2 regions of the Uliginosibacterium flavum genome follow, and region 1 is predicted to be linked to the other one. Evidence: predicted binding sites of a transcription regulator. Region 1 holds the regulator's gene; the other holds the start of a gene.
The links. The regulator LexA, encoded in region 1, represses DNA repair genes until DNA is damaged. The targets are predictions, from matches to a motif close to ACTGTATNTANATACAGT.
Positions count from the first base shown of each region.

Region 1 (7,724 bases):
TTCAATTTCAAGCTCTTCGGCAGCATGGGACTTACCCTGCTATTTGCCCTTGCTCAAGCGCTATACCTCGCACGCCATATGAAAAGCGAAACTTCGGCCGAGGACGCATGAAACATGCTTGAACAAATCCGGGCGCAATTGGCGCAACTGTCTCCAAGCATCTGTGAATTAACTGATGATAGCCAGCAGCACATTGGTCACGCAGGCGCCAAGGGTGGCGGGCATTACAGCCTGAAAATCGTTTCCGCCGCATTTGCAGGAAAATCTGCCCTTGCCCGCCATCGTATGGTGTATGCCACTCTCAGTACATTGATGAGCGGCGCCGTGCATGCGCTGAGCATCACAGCCTTAAGCCCGGACGAAGTTGAACGCGAATAAACCGCTGCAAGCTGTCCATTTTTCAATTGTTCAATCAGGAAATACCATGAAACTAAAGCTGACTTGTCTTGCCGTGGCGCTGACGCTGGCGTCTTCCTCCCTGTTTGCTGCAGAACCCAAAGCGCTCGGAAAAGTTAATGGCGTGCCGATTTCTGCTGCTGTTGGCGATCTGATGGCAAATGAGCAAATTGCGCAGGGAGCGCCTAACGACGAAGCGCTGCGCCGCGCCATCAAGGAGGAGCTTGTGCGGCGTGAAGTTCTGGCCCAGGAAGCGAAAAAGCGTGGTCTGGACAAAAAGTCTGACATTCAGGTACGCGTTGAAATGGCGCGTCAAGGCATCCTGATTGCGTCCTACATCAACGAGTGGGCCGTGGCCAACCCCATATCGGATGCGCAAATGCGCAGCGAATACGAGCGTCGCGTCGCTGACATGTCCAGTACCGAACACAAGGTGCGCCATATCCAGACACTCACTGAAGCAGATGCTCAGGCCGTGATCGCCAAATTGCAGAGCGGCGCGAAGTTTGCAGATCTGGCCAAGGACTCCGTCGATGCCGGCTCCAAGGATAATGGCGGCGATATTGGCTGGGTTTCTCCGAAAGGCCTGCCCCAACCCTTCGGTGATGCCGTGACAAAGCTGGAAAAGGGCAAGTTCACCACCGTCCCGGTACAAACGACCTATGGCTTCCACGTGATCATGCTGGATGAAACCCGCAAGGCAGTGCCGCCGACCTTTGAAGAAAAGAAAAACGAGCTGCGTCAGTATCTGGAACAGCAAGCTCTGAACGCGCACATCAAGACTTTGCTGGCCAAATCAAAAGTCGAATAAGCTCAGGATTGCCGGGGCCACGTGCCCCGGCACAAACTTCATCGCGCATGTTTGAATCGGGATAAAAATGGGGTTTCTGACAGGCAAGCGCATCCTGATTTGCGGGCTGCTGAGTGATCGATCCATCGCCTACGGGATTGCCAAGGCCATGCATCGCGAAGGCGCGGAACTGGCATTCACTTACCAGAACGAGCGTTTGCTTGAGCGCGTCACCGCAATGGCAAGAACTTTTGACAGCACCCGGATATTTCCCTGTGATGTGCAGGACGACGCACAAATTGCCGCGCTGTTCGATGCCATCAGCCAGGATTGGGATGGTCTGGACAGCGTGGTGCACTCGCTGGCTTTCGCGCCGGGCGAAGCACTAAAGGGCGATTTTCTGGAAGGTCTTTCACGCGACGCGTTCCGGATCGCCCATGATGTAAGCAGTTACAGTTTTGCCGCTCTGGCCAAGGCCGCACGTCCCTTGATGCAGGGCCGCAATGGCTCGCTGCTGACCCTTTCGTATCTGGGCGCGGTGCGCACCCTGCCCAATTACAACGTGATGGGTCTGGCCAAAGCCAGCCTGGAGGCGTCGGTACGCTATATCTCTGCAGCCGTGGGCCCGGAAGGTACACGCGTGAACGCCATCTCGGCTGGCCCGATCCGTACCATGGCCTCTTCCAGTATCGGAAATTTCGGCAAGCTGCTGACCCACACGGAACAGCAAGCGCCGATGCGCCGCAATGTGACGATTGAGGAAGTCGGCAATGCGGCAGCATTCCTGTGTTCAGATCTGGCGTCGGGAATTTCGGCCGAAATCATGTATGTCGATGCGGGTTTCAATGCTGTAGCAATTGGTAACGAGCAACCAATCTGATTTTCAGACTGGCCAATAAAAAAACGCTGCGCTAGGGCAGCGTTTTTTTATTGGCGAAGAATGCCGCTACGGATTCAGCGCAACAAACCCAGACGCGCTTCTTCATATTGAGCCAGCAAGCCCCAACTGCGCCCGCGCCGACGTACAACCTCAAGAATCGCCATCGGCTTGATGCTGAGTCGGGTACCGCTGCGCATCGTGGGTTGCATCATTTGCAGGCTATTGGGCAAAGCGTTGTGGAAGAGGTTTTTCATGAGAGGCTCCAGAGTCAAATAGGGGGCAGGAATCAATTACGGGCAAAGCCGTCGCGGATCAGGCCAACGGCAATCCCCTCGATCGCCAGCGAACTGCGTTGGGGATCAACCAGAATCGGTGAGAAATCAGGGTTTTCGGCGATCAACTCGATAATTCCGCCGGGCTGACGTTTAAGGCGTTTGACCGTCACTTCGTCATCCACGCGGGCTACCACAATCTGGCCGTCGCGCGCTTCGTTGCAGCGATGCACGGCCAGCAGATCGCCTTCAAGAATGCCGGCGTTGATCATCGAAAGCCCGCGTACGGTGAGCAAAAAATCGGCTCGTGGCGAAAACATCAGCGGATCGACCGGATAGTGACGCTGGATATGCTCTTGCGCGAGAATCGGCGCGCCTGCCGCAACCCGCCCCACCAGAGGCAGGCCGAAGCTTTCTTCGGCTTTTTCGCCACCCTCCTCCTGGATCAAGCGAATTCCTCGGGCGGAACCTGATTCGAGACGGATCACGCCTTTTTGCGCCAAAGCACGCAAATGGCTTTCTGCCGCGTTCGGCGAGGCAAAACCGAAGGCCGCAGCGATCTCGGCACGTGTGGGCGGCATGCCATCGGCGGCAATCCGGTCACGGATGAAGCTCAGGATTTCCTGCTGACGACGGGTCAATTCAAGGCTCATGACAAACTCGCTCAACAAACTGTATGTACGTACAGTACTGTAGTTTTGAACAGTTGTGCAAGTAGTATTTTTGTCAAAATATGCATGTGCGAAAAGCCGCATGCTGACTGCCTCTACAAGCATATGCCTTGCAAAGTCCTATGGGCACTGGCTGTACAGACAGGCCGTCTGGAGAAGCCCGCCCTACTTGGCTGCCAGCAATTGCACCTCGGCATAGGCAGTACGCTGCGGCAGGAAGATGCGGGAATCGACGGCCTCTTCGTAGCGCTGGATCTGATAGCCGGCCAGGCCTTGCTCGCGCGCCAGCGTCTCGGCGCGACGGGCGAGTACATAACGGGCTTCGCCATCACCGCCCAGATGCAGATACTGCATGCTGAGTTTGTAAAGCACCCGATTGTCAGGCAGGCGGGTTTCGACGATTTCCCAGTTCGGTGCGGTGGGATCCGTCACCATATAAACAGCCGCCAGCAGCAGACCAACCTGCACGATATCGGCATGCGCTACCGCATAGCCAGGGAAAATCCGCAAGGATCCCTTCGGGATAATCGAAGTCCTTCCCGGCAGGTCGCCGGAAAGACTGCTGCAGCCAGTGACGCTCAGTAGCAGCGTGAGGATCCAGCGCTTTTTCATCACATCAGTACCTCATGAAATGAAATTAAACAGCGACAGGCCGGAAATCTTGGCGAAAGTATTGCGCGCGGCCTCCAGATAAGTCTGCTGCTGCTGAAAATCAGAAATTGCCGAAACATAATCCAGGCCGACCAGACTTTCCAGACGATCCGCATACTGGATCTTCAGATCGTCGCCGACGTTTTGCAGCGCCTCCACCTCGACTTGCCGCGAACCGCTCTGGGAGCGCAAGCGCGACACGTTTTCCATTGCATTGTCGAGCCGCCCCAATGTGTCCGCCACCATCTGCGAGTAGCCAGGGTCACTCGTATTCTCCAGGCCCACCACGAACTGTTTGAGGGTGCTGAACATGTCGCTGGAGTCGCCCGGGGTCATCTGGAAAGTATCTCCCGTCGAAGGCGTTCCGGAGATCGCGACCTGAATCTCGGTTGTCGCGGCATTGCCCGGATCGGGCAAACCGATGCTCTGTCCTGAGGTGTAAACCCCGGAAGCCAGGGGAGCACCTGTCATGCCCGGATCTGCCACAGTGTCATACACATCGTAGGTCGTGGCGCTGCTGAACTTGATGCCGTAATGATCGCCCGTATACGCTGCTGGCCCCGATACCGTGCCATCGCTGACAACGGCCGTCGAAGAACTGGTGCTGCTGGTAAAGACCCCGTTGACAGAGCCAATATTCATGAACAACTCGTTGCCATTCACGCTGACCGGAATCTGCCGGGAATTGGACACAAGCAATGTGCGCACCCCTTGATCACCCTGATAGCTGACGCCCGACAGGTTGCCCGAAAATGCTTGGGTATCACCCTTGTAGCCGGAAAATTGATAGTCGCCAGACGCATCCTGATTATTGGCCAAGGCGAGCAAACTATCGAATTGCGCCTTGATATCCGTCGCAATCGATTGCCGATCGCTCAATGTCAGTGTTCCGCTATTACCAGCCTGGACAACACGCTCGCGCACGTAATCCAGCACATCATGAATTGCACCCAATTGGCTATCGAGGCTCTTCAGAGTATCCACCGCAGTGCCCTGATTCTCCTTCTGCACGGCCAGATGCGAGATTGACTGCGACACCTCCAGAGCACGTGCTGCCGCCACCGGATCATCGCTGGGCGCTACCACCCGCCGGCCGGTGGATAATTGCTGCTGGGTATGCAACACGTCGATCTGCTGGCGATTGATCGTCGCCACGTTGCTGTCATAGATGAGTGAAGTGCTGATTCTCATTGCATCACCCCATGATGGAAAGAATGTCATCAAACAGGGTGTTAGCCACCCCGATGCAGCGGGCTGCTGCCTGGTAAACCTGTTGATAACGCAACAGATTGGCCGCCTCTTCATCCAGATTCACGCCAGAGAGGCCCTGCTGCGCCTCTGTCGCCTGATCCAGCAAACCCTGCTGCGCACTGGCATTGACTTTGGCTTCGCTGGTCTGGCTCCCTACCTCGCTGACCATCTGCGAATAGGCAGAACCAAAACTCGTAGTGCCACCCAGCAGGCTTTTAGCCGACTGCAGCGAATAAAGAGCATTGGCATTGCGTCCGTCTTTGGTGCCACTCACATTGGTGCTGATCGTAAAACTGTCACCATTCGCCGGTCGGCCAGAAAGCGAAAATGTCAGATTCGGGTTCGTCAAGGTAACGCTGGCGCCCACCGCATTCGTCGACGGGTTGTAGGCAATTGTGGCAGGCACAGCACCAGTCACGTTGAACTGGTTGAGTGTCGAATCAAAAGTCAGCGTGATCGGAGTGGCAATATGCGCTGCCGCAGCAGGCAGAATCCCCGTCAGGCTGAGCGCCACCGGCTGCGTCAATGAGCCCGTACCGCTGTTGGTATTCGCTGCACTGGCAGCGACCGGTGAAGCCGCAGCGATCAGACGCGTATCCTGAATCGCCACACTGATATTGGCAGCAGCATAACGAGTGGGTTGAATCAGCACCCGATCGCCGTTCGCCATCGTGCCGGCGAAGGACAAACCGTCTACGGATGCCGGCAGCGTCGCGCCGCTATAGACCACGCCGCTGTCCGAAGTGCGGGTCAGCGAATAATTCGTACCATCGTAGGCAAGCACATAATCGTCAGCCGTCAGCCCGCCGACATCGGAGATCGTTGCCGTAACCGCAGCTGTCGAAGCCAGGCCAGTCACGAAATTCGGCAAATTTTGCCCTGCCGGTGACAAGGCCGTGAAATAATTGCCGCCCATCGCTCCGTCGAGGTCTTGCCCCAGCCGGTGCTGGGCGTTGAATTCCGTCACCAGGCTGATCGCAATACGCCCCAGTTCGTTCTGAGCCTTATCCAGCGAATCGCTCCGATAACTGAGCAGGCCACCCAGCGTCCCGCCGGAGAGCAGGTTCTCCGGGATGGGCACTACACCTCCGCCGATCAACTGAACCCCGACCGTTGAGCGAGTCGGATCCGTCGTCGATGGCGTCGTCGACAGCTGGAACACATCATTGCCCATCACCAGCGGCTGGCCCGAGCCAATGAACACATTGACAGAGCCATCGCTGTTACTGGATGTCGTCGCCTTGATCTGTTGATTGAGCTGGGCAACGATTGCATCGCGCTGATCAAGCAGATCATTGGCCGGAACATTCGGCCCGGCTGCCTGCGCCGTCACGATCTTCTGATTCAGGCTGGCAACCTGCTTGGCGAGTGCATTGATGTCGTCAACTGACTGACCGATCTGGGTTTCAACACCATCGCGAACTTCCTGAAAACGGCTCTGCATGGCCTGGAAGCGGGTCGCCAACGCTTCCGACGTCGACAACATGGACTGCCGCGAAGGCACACTACTCGGATCAGCGGCCACTTGCTGTACGCCACGAAAAAACTCTTCCAAAGCGGGCGTAAGGCCCGCCGTGGCGTCAGAGAGCAGATTGTCGACTTGCTTGATCTGGTTGTAATAGGTCTCGTACTCCACCCGAGAACTATCCGCAGCCAACACTTGTGCCGTCAAAAACTGACTGTAAATCCGCTTGACCGTTGCAATCTCGGTGCCCTGACCGAAGAAGCCAACACCGGTAAACATCGGGTCAGCCGTCGTCTGCACCACCTGCTGGCGGTTGTAGCCAGTGACGTTCGCGTTCGAGATGTTATGGCTGGTCGTATTCAATGCTGCCTGGGCGGCATTGAGTCCGGTAAGTGAAACGCTGAGAAGGCCAGCCATGATCGTGTGCTCCTGAAGCAATCTACGACCATGTATCGCAATACTGATGCCAACTCCGCTCCGCGGCCGGACAATACTTTCAAGTCATTGTTTTTATGTGACTATTTTTTTAAAGTTTACACTAGAAATGCACGCATCGCCTGCGGACAGATCGCCTCTCGCGAGTCGAGACGGCAAGAATTGCCGGTCCGACTCATCCCCTCCAAGAGCCGCTCCGGACGGGCCTCTCCAGCCATGTGTCGCGCACAGCGGCATCCCGCGCGGCTCTGCAGGCAGGCCGCTAAAAGATCAGCGTGGCCGGGCTTCCCAGATTTTCTGCAGGCGTTTCACGCTGACTGGCATCGGTGTTTTCAGCTCCTGCGCGAACAAGCCGACGCGCAGCTCTTCGAGCAGCCAGCGGAATTCGACCAGCTGCGGGTCGGTGACGCAGCCGCGCTGCATGGCGATCCATTCGCGTTCCCACGGCCCGGCCAGGGATTTCCATTCGGCCATCAGCTGCACGTCGCGGCCGGGATTGGTGCGCATCTTGTCGATCCGCACTTCGATGGCCTTCAGGTAGCGCGGAAACAGCGCGAGCTTCTCGAAGGGCCAGAACACCAGGAAGTTCTTAGGCAGCAGGCGACTCACCTGCCCTTGCACATCGCTGAGCAATTCGGGGAAGCTCTTCAGGCTGGCGAAGCGTTTCTGCAGCGAGGCATGCTCCGCCACCAGCGTGCTCACGAGTCGCATCAACTCCTGTGCGACCAGACTGACGCGGGTCTTGGCTTCGAGCACGCGCTGGTTGAAATCCGTCGGGTTCACCGGCACGGGGTCCATCAGGCAGGTACGGATCAAGGTCGCCTCGACCAGTTGCGCCTTCAGTTCGATATCCGTGCCGAAGGGCATGAATTGCAGCGCCAGTTCGCGCAGGCCCGGTAGGCGTTCCACCGCG
Region 1 covers NZ_JBEWZI010000018.1:70,153-77,876, reverse strand. The annotation lists gene ABXR19_RS15440 (septation protein A) at 1-111, shown strand, start outside; gene ABXR19_RS15435 (BolA family protein) at 115-378, shown strand; gene ABXR19_RS15430 (peptidylprolyl isomerase) at 425-1,207, shown strand; gene ABXR19_RS15425 (enoyl-ACP reductase FabI) at 1,275-2,066, shown strand; gene ABXR19_RS15420 (hypothetical protein) at 2,141-2,320, opposite strand; gene lexA (transcriptional repressor LexA) at 2,353-2,991, opposite strand; gene ABXR19_RS15410 (hypothetical protein) at 3,175-3,621, opposite strand; gene flgL (flagellar hook-associated protein FlgL) at 3,634-4,851, opposite strand; gene flgK (flagellar hook-associated protein FlgK) at 4,856-6,793, opposite strand; gene hrpA (ATP-dependent RNA helicase HrpA) at 7,082-7,724, opposite strand, start outside.

Region 2 (7,724 bases), on a different contig from region 1:
ATACTGGCCTCTTGCGGCTCGGGCAGAGACGGACTTGCGCCCTCATCTTCCTCGCCCGCCTCGCGTTCCAGCATCGGGTTCTCCAGCAGCATGCGCTCGATTTCCTGATTGAGTTCGAGCGTGGACAGTTGTAGCAACTTGATGGATTGCTGCAACTGTGGCGTCAAGGCCAGTTGCTGGGAGAAGCGAAGCTGAAGCGAGGGTTTCATGCGGACAGTGATACCAGCCGGCCCATGCCGGCCTGATGAAAAACGTTATAAACGGAAATGTTCACCTAGATAAACTTGGCGTACCTGATCATTTTGCACAATCTCTTCCGGCGTACCACCCGCCAGCACTTCACCCGCATTGATGATGTAAGCGTGGTCGCAAATCCCCAGTGTTTCACGCACATTGTGGTCGGTAATCAACACCCCGATTCCACGTGCTTTCAGGTAGCTAATGATCTTCTGAATATCCAGCACTGCAATCGGGTCAACCCCTGCAAAAGGTTCATCGAGCAGAATCAAACGAGGGCGGGTTGCCAGCGCCCGGGCAATTTCCACCCGACGACGCTCGCCGCCGGAAAGAGACATTGCGGTCGCATCGCGCAGATGGGCAATGTTCAACTCATCCAGCAACTCATCGAGACGCTTCGCCTGCTCTGCTTTACCCAGCTTCTGCAGCTCAAGCACCGCCAGAATATTCTCGCTGACCGAGAGTTTGCGAAATACCGAGTTTTCCTGCGGCAGGTAAGACAAACCTTGATGAGCGCGCTTGTGGATCGGCCAGTGAGTCAGATCCGCACCATCCAGATGGATGCTGCCGCCATCGGCACGCACCAAGCCAACAATCATGTAAAAACACGTCGTCTTGCCCGCCCCGTTGGGGCCCAACAAGCCCACTACCTCACCACTGCCGACCTGGAAGGAAACATCGTGCACCACGGTACGCGACTTGTAGCGTTTCTTCAGGCTGGCTACCCTAAGCAGACTCATTAAATGGTTCTTTCAACATTGTCCGGATCACTTCAACCGTAAAACCACGCGATTGCATGAAGCGCGCTTGGCGCGCCCACTCGCTTTGATCCTTCGGCAACTCACCAAATTTTTTCGCCCACACCGCACGTGCGCGCGTCAGCTCATCCTCGACAAGACCTTCGCCCAACGCTGCTGCGGCAATTTCGTTACTCACGCCTCGATCAGCCAGTTCGCGCCGCAAACGTTCGACGCCCACGCGCCCGCCCTGAGTGCGCACCAAGCTTTCAGCAAAACGCACATCCGATTGCAGGCCGGTTTCGGCCATGCGATCCAGCACGGCTTCAACGTCCTGCCCTTCGACAGCCTTGGCTTTAAGCTTGCGCCGCAACTCCACGCGCGAATGTTCGCGCATGGAGAGCAGCCGCAAGGCCGTCGACTTGAGTGATGGAACCGGTTTCTTGCTCACAGACCTGAATTACTCCGCTTTCACCTGAATGGCAATCACGCCGACCGCCTCGCGGATCTTGTTTTCGATCTCGATGGCAATGGCCGGATTATTGCGCAGATATTCGCGCGCATTATCCTTACCCTGACCGATTTTTTCGCCCTTGTAGGCATACCAGGCGCCACTCTTCTCGATGAATTTGTGCTCGACACCCATATCGACCACTTCACCTTCGCGGGAAATACCTTCCCCGTACAGGATATCGAAGTGCGCCTCACGGAACGGCGGCGCCACCTTGTTCTTGACGACCTTGACCTTGGTCTCGGAGCCGATGACTTCATCACCCTTCTTGATCGTACCGGTACGACGGATATCCAGACGCACGGAAGCGTAGAACTTCAGCGCGTTGCCACCCGTCGTGGTTTCCGGGCTACCGAACATCACGCCGATTTTCATGCGGATCTGGTTGATGAAGATGACCAGCGTATTGGTGCGATTGATGTTGCCAGTCAGCTTGCGCAGCGCTTGACTCATCAAACGGGCTTGCAGGCCGGGCAACTGATCGCCCATCTCACCCTCGATTTCGGCACGCGGCGTCAGCGCGGCGACCGAATCAATCACGACCATGTCCACACCACCGGAGCGCACCAGCATGTCGGCAATTTCCAGCGCCTGCTCGCCCGTATCGGGCTGCGAAATCAGCAGATCTCCAACATTCACGCCGAGTTTCTGGGCATAGACGACGTCCAGCGCGTGCTCGGCATCGATGAACGCAGCCGTACCGCCCATTTTTTGCAGCTCGGCAATGACTTGCAGAGTCAGTGTGGTTTTACCCGAGGATTCCGGGCCGTAAATTTCAACCACACGGCCGCGCGGCAGACCGCCAATCCCCAGAGCGATATCCAGCCCCAACGAGCCGGTGGAGATGGCCTGAATGTCGGACACCACCTCGCCATCACCCAGACGCATGATGGAACCTTTGCCGAATTGCTTCTCGATTTGTGCCAGCGCAGCAGCAAGTGCTTTGGCTTTATTGTCGTCCATGTAATACCTCACTCAGTGGTCGGAAAGATTATGGCACAGAGCTTGCGAGGCAGTGCTGACTGCCGGGACTCAGGCCTTTCTTGGTACTGTATAAATATACACCAAAAGCTCTCGGGCGCAACACCGCTGTTTTCGGTAGCGAATTACAGTGTCTGATTTATGCAGCAGCGGGATGCCTGATCCTTCACATTTGTTGGTTAAGCTCGGTAAAGCCGCTTGGCTTGGCAAGACGCTTGAGTAATGATTCGCTTCCGTTGCTGCGACCCCTTGCACCCCTTTACCCATGGCGCCTTTGCGGATAACGCAGAGATGAGTTTGATGAGTCGTTATACCCTTGCCCTGCTGCTGTCCATTTGCGGCCTGCTAGCCGCGTGCCAGAACAAGGACACAGCGTCCGTCGGAGCCAGCGCTTCTGCGCCCACGAACGGCGAATCAAAGCTGGCCGCTGACGCCAAGGGCGCCGCCGCGCGCGGCAATCGGCCTCAGGTAGTGACCACTACGCTGAGCCGCATCGAAAACGTGCCCTTGCTACTGGAGGCCCAAGGCAATGTGCTGGCGCTGGATGAAGTCGATGTGCGCCCGCAGAAGAGCGGCATGATCACCCAGATCCACTTCAAGGAAGGCGACGAAGTCCGCCGTGGTCAGTTGCTGCTCTCGCTCGACGCGCGCGACGATGATGCCAATGTCAGCAAGGCCGCCGCCGGCTTGGCCAGTGCGGATGCCGCATACATGATCGCCCAGCGCGATCTGAAACGCGGCCAGGAACTGGCCGACAAGAACTTCATCGCCCCATCGGCGCTCGACACCACTCGCAGCAAGGCCGATACGGCGCTGGCCAATCAAGCCCAGGCGCGCGCGGCTCTGGAGCAGGCCAAGGTGACGCAGTCCTACACGCGCATCCACGCGCCTTTCGACGGTCGCGCCGGCGTCATCAATGTGCGCCCCGGCAGCCTCGTCACCTCCAATTCGACGTCCGTCGCACTGGTCAAGCTGACGCGCATGAACCCGATTGGCGTGACTTTTGCGCTGGCCGAACGCGATCTGCCGGCCTTGCTCGAATCCATGCGCAAAGGCCCGGTCAAGCTCAGCGCCAGCACCGCCGCACAGGACAAGCTGGCCGGCGAGGTCATCTTCATCGACAGCAATATCGACCGCACCTCCGGCAATGTGCTGGTCAAGGGCAAGCTCGATAACAGCGCGCGCAAAGTCTGGCCAGGCCAGTATGTCTCCATCAAGGTAGAAGCCGGCAGCATTGCGGATGCCGCCGTACTGCCCGCCCAGGCAGTGCTCAACGGGCCGAACGGACGTCTCGTCTACGTGATGCAGGAAGACGGCACGGTGCAGCCCAAGCCAGTTGAGCTACTGCGCATCGCTGGCGAAAAGGCCGTGCTCAAGGGCTTGCCAGCCGGCCTCAAGATCGTGCTGGAAGGTGGTCAGAATCTGCGCCCTGGCAGCAAGGTCAGCGAAGAAAAGAGTGGCGGCAACGGTGAAGGACGTAGCAAACGAGACGGCAAGCCGGCCTCCGAACAGGCTGCCCGCGAAGCCGCATCCAGTGGACCTGTACAGGCAGGCAGCCCGAAGACCAAGGCTGCAAGCGCCTCTACAGGCAAGCCTTCATCCACAAGCGTAGCGCTGCCTGAAGGCTTTACACCGCACGACCCCGAACGCTGGGCTGCCGCCACGGACGAGCAGAAACAGGAAATCATTGCCCGCTGGCGTGAGCGTCAGGCAGCCAAGGCCGCCGCGCAATGAAATTCACCGAGCAGAGTATCCACCGTCCGGTCGCCACCACCTTGCTATGGCTGGCAGTGATGATTGCCGGCGTCGCCGCCTGGTTCAATCTGCCGATTGCGGCCCTGCCCTCATTCAATCAGCCGATCATCGAGGTCAGTGCCAATCTGCCCGGCGCCAATCCGGAAACCATGGCCTCCTCGGTCGCCACCGTCCTGGAGCGGCAGTTCTCGACCATCGCCGGGCTCAAGATGATGACCTCGACGAGCCAGCTCGGCAGCACGCGCATTACGCTGGAGTTCATCCCCTCGCTCAACATCAATTCAGCCGCTGTCGATGTGCAGGCCGCGCTGCTGCGGGCGAACCGCCAACTGCCCAAGGACATGACCAACCCGCCGAGTTACCGCAAGGTCAACCCGGCCGATGATCCGGTGCTGTTCATCACCCTGGATTCGCCCTCACTGTCGCTGGACCAGCTCAACGATTTTGCCGACAACCTGATCTCACCCTCGCTGGCCACCCTCGAAGGCGTAGCGCAAGTCACCATCAACGGCCAGAAACGTTACGCGGTGCGCATCAGTGTTGATCCGGCCAAGCTCGCGGCACGCGATCTGTCGATTGGCGAACTGTCGACCGCGCTGGCAGCCGCCAACTCCAATACCCCGATGGGTTCGCTGGATGGCAAACGCCAGTCGCTGGTGATTACCGCCAACGACCAGTTGCAGAACGCGGCCGACTTCGCGCGCATGATCGTTGCCAACAAGAACGGACAGCCGGTGCGCCTGGCCGATGTGGCGGACGTGATCGACAGCGTGGAGAACGTCAAGAACGCGTCCTGGGTCAATGGCAAGCGCGGCCTCAATCTGCAGGTGCTGCGCCAGCCCAGCGCCAACACCGTGGCGGTCGTCGACGCCGTGCGTGCGGCCCTGCCCAAGCTGAAGGCACAGCTGCCCGCCTCGGTGGATATCAACATCCTCAACGACCGCTCCGTCTCGATCCGCGAATCTATCCACGACGTAAACCTCACCATGCTGCTGACCGTCGGACTGGTCATGCTGGTGATCCTGATGTTCCTGCGCCGCGTGTCGGCCACCCTGATTCCGTCAGTCTCGCTGCCAGCCTCCGTGCTGGGCACTTTCGGGCTGATGCTGTGGTTCGGCTACAGCCTCAACAACATCTCGCTGATGGGCCTGACGATTGCCGTCGGCCTGGTCGTCGATGATGCCATCGTGGTGCTGGAGAACATCGTCCGGCACATCGAAAATGGCGTCAAACCCTTCCCGGCCGCCGTGCGCGGCGTGCGCGAAGTCGGCTTCACGGTGATCTCGATTTCGGTCTCGCTGATTGCCGTCTTCATCCCGATTTTCTTCATGCCCGGCGTCATCGGCCTGATGTTCCACGAATTCGCCGTGGTCGTGACACTGTCCATTGCCGTGTCGGCCGTCGCCGCCCTGACCATCATCCCGATGCTGGCCGCCCGCTTCATCCACCATCATCCGGATGAAGCCGCCAACGCCCCCGCCTGGAGCCGTGCCTTCGAGCGTGGCTTTGACGCTGTGCTGAATGCCTACACCCGCAGTCTGGCGTGGACCCTCAAACGCCGCTGGCTGATGCTGGTGCTGACGCTGATCACCTGCATCGCCACCATCGCGCTGTACCAGATCATGCCCAAGGGCTTTTTCCCGGAAGAGGACATCAGCCAGGTCCGCGCCCCGATCACCGCCGCGCAAGACATTTCCTGGCCCGCAATGCGCGATCTGGTGCTGAAGGTCGATGACAAGATCCGCCAGAATCCGCACGTACTCGACGTGGTGTCCAACTCCGGCGGCAACAACCGCGCCTTCATCTTCATCACCCTCAAACCGCAGAAGGAACGCGGCAAGATGAAAGACGTGCTGGAAAGCCTGCGCCGCGACACCGCCGGCATCCCCGGAGCGCAGATTTCCTTCTCCGCCATCCAGAATCTGCGTATCGGCGGACGCAGCTCGAATGCCCGTTTCCAGTACACTCTGCAGGCCGTCGATTACGATCTGGTCGCCGGCTGGGCCGAGCAGATGCAACGCAAACTGCGCGAATCAGCATTGCTGAAAGACATCAACTCCGACGCCGAGCGGCGCGCCGTGCAGGCCAAGCTGATCATCGACCGCGATCAGGCCTTGTCGCTGGGCGTGGACATGCAGAGTCTGCGCAACGTGCTGAATGCCTCATTCGGCGAGCGCCAGGTCACCACCATCTACGCGCCGCAGGACAACTTTCCCGTCATCCTGCAATGGGCCGAAGCCTTCCGGGCCGACGAAGGCGGGCTGGAATTCCTGCGCGTGCGCTCGAAAACCGGCCAGCTCGTGCCCGTCACCGCCTTCGCCCGCATGGAGCGCGCGGCCGTGAACAACTCGGTCAACCATCAGGGCCAGATCGCTGCCGTGACGCTGTCCTTCAACCTAGCGCCCGACGTTACCCTGTCGCAGGCGATTGATGAGGTGCGCCGCATCAAGAACGACATGGCCATGCCTGCCAACGTCTTCGGCGCCTTCGCCGGCGACGCAGCGGTGTATCAGGAATCGCAGAACAGCCAGCTGTGGCTGATCCTGATCGCCATCGCGGTGATCTACGTGGTGCTCGGCGTGCTGTACGAAAGCTGGATTCACCCGATCACCATTCTGGCCGGCATCCCCTCCGCCGCCGTCGGTGCGCTGCTCTCGCTGCAGCTCGCCGGGCTGGAGCTGACCTTCATCGCCATGGTCGGCATCCTCCTGCTGATCGGCATCGTCAAGAAGAACGCCATCATGATGATCGACTTCGCGCTGGAGGCGCAGCGCAAGGAGCACATGTCGCCGCACGACGCGATTAGCGCCGCCAGCCGCCTGCGCTTCCGCCCGATCATGATGACCACCCTGGCCGCCATCATGGGCGCCCTGCCGATTGCTCTCGGCATCGGTGCCGGCGCCGAGCTGCGCCAGCCCATGGGCGTGGCGATTGTCGGCGGCCTGATCTTCTCGCAAATGATCACGCTCTACGTCACCCCGGCGCTGTATCTGTCGTTTGACTGGCTGCAGCACAAGCTGGGGCTGGTGAAGGGCGCGGCGAAACACTGATTCCGGGGCTTTGCGTAGGGTGGGTTCGGAGCGCAGCGACAACCCTCCTTCACGTATCGGCAAGACTCATGGTGGGTTGCTGCGCGAACCCACCCTACGCAAACCCGCCCCCAGCAAGCCTCTCCAGCCACCCTGCCTGAACAAGTCCGCCCCGCGCGGCGCTTCAGGCAGGCACTTCGTTCTGCCAAAGCGGCCCCGGCGTGGGACAATCCGCCCTCACTCATTCCCCCGCAGCACGCCCATGGCCATCCAGTGGTTCCCCGGACACATGACTTCCGCCCGCAAGAAGGCGACCGAAGCCATGGAAAACATCGACGTCGTGATCGAAGTCCTCGACGCGCGCCTGCCGCAGGCCAGCTGCAACCCGCTGATCACCGACATGCGCGTACATCGCCAGCGCCCCTGTCTGAAGATCCTGAACAAGGCCGATCTGGCCGACCCGGAAATCACCAA
Region 2 covers NZ_JBEWZI010000002.1:122,425-130,148, forward strand. The annotation lists gene ABXR19_RS02235 (RNA polymerase factor sigma-54) at 1-209, opposite strand, end outside; gene lptB (LPS export ABC transporter ATP-binding protein) at 255-977, opposite strand; gene recX (recombination regulator RecX) at 964-1,425, opposite strand; gene recA (recombinase RecA) at 1,435-2,448, opposite strand; gene ABXR19_RS02255 (efflux RND transporter periplasmic adaptor subunit) at 2,767-4,200, shown strand; gene ABXR19_RS02260 (efflux RND transporter permease subunit) at 4,197-7,271, shown strand; gene ylqF (ribosome biogenesis GTPase YlqF) at 7,513-7,724, shown strand, end outside.
Region 2: recA (recombinase RecA) is a predicted target of LexA. The motif match lies at 2,534-2,551, and genes of this name have one in related genera.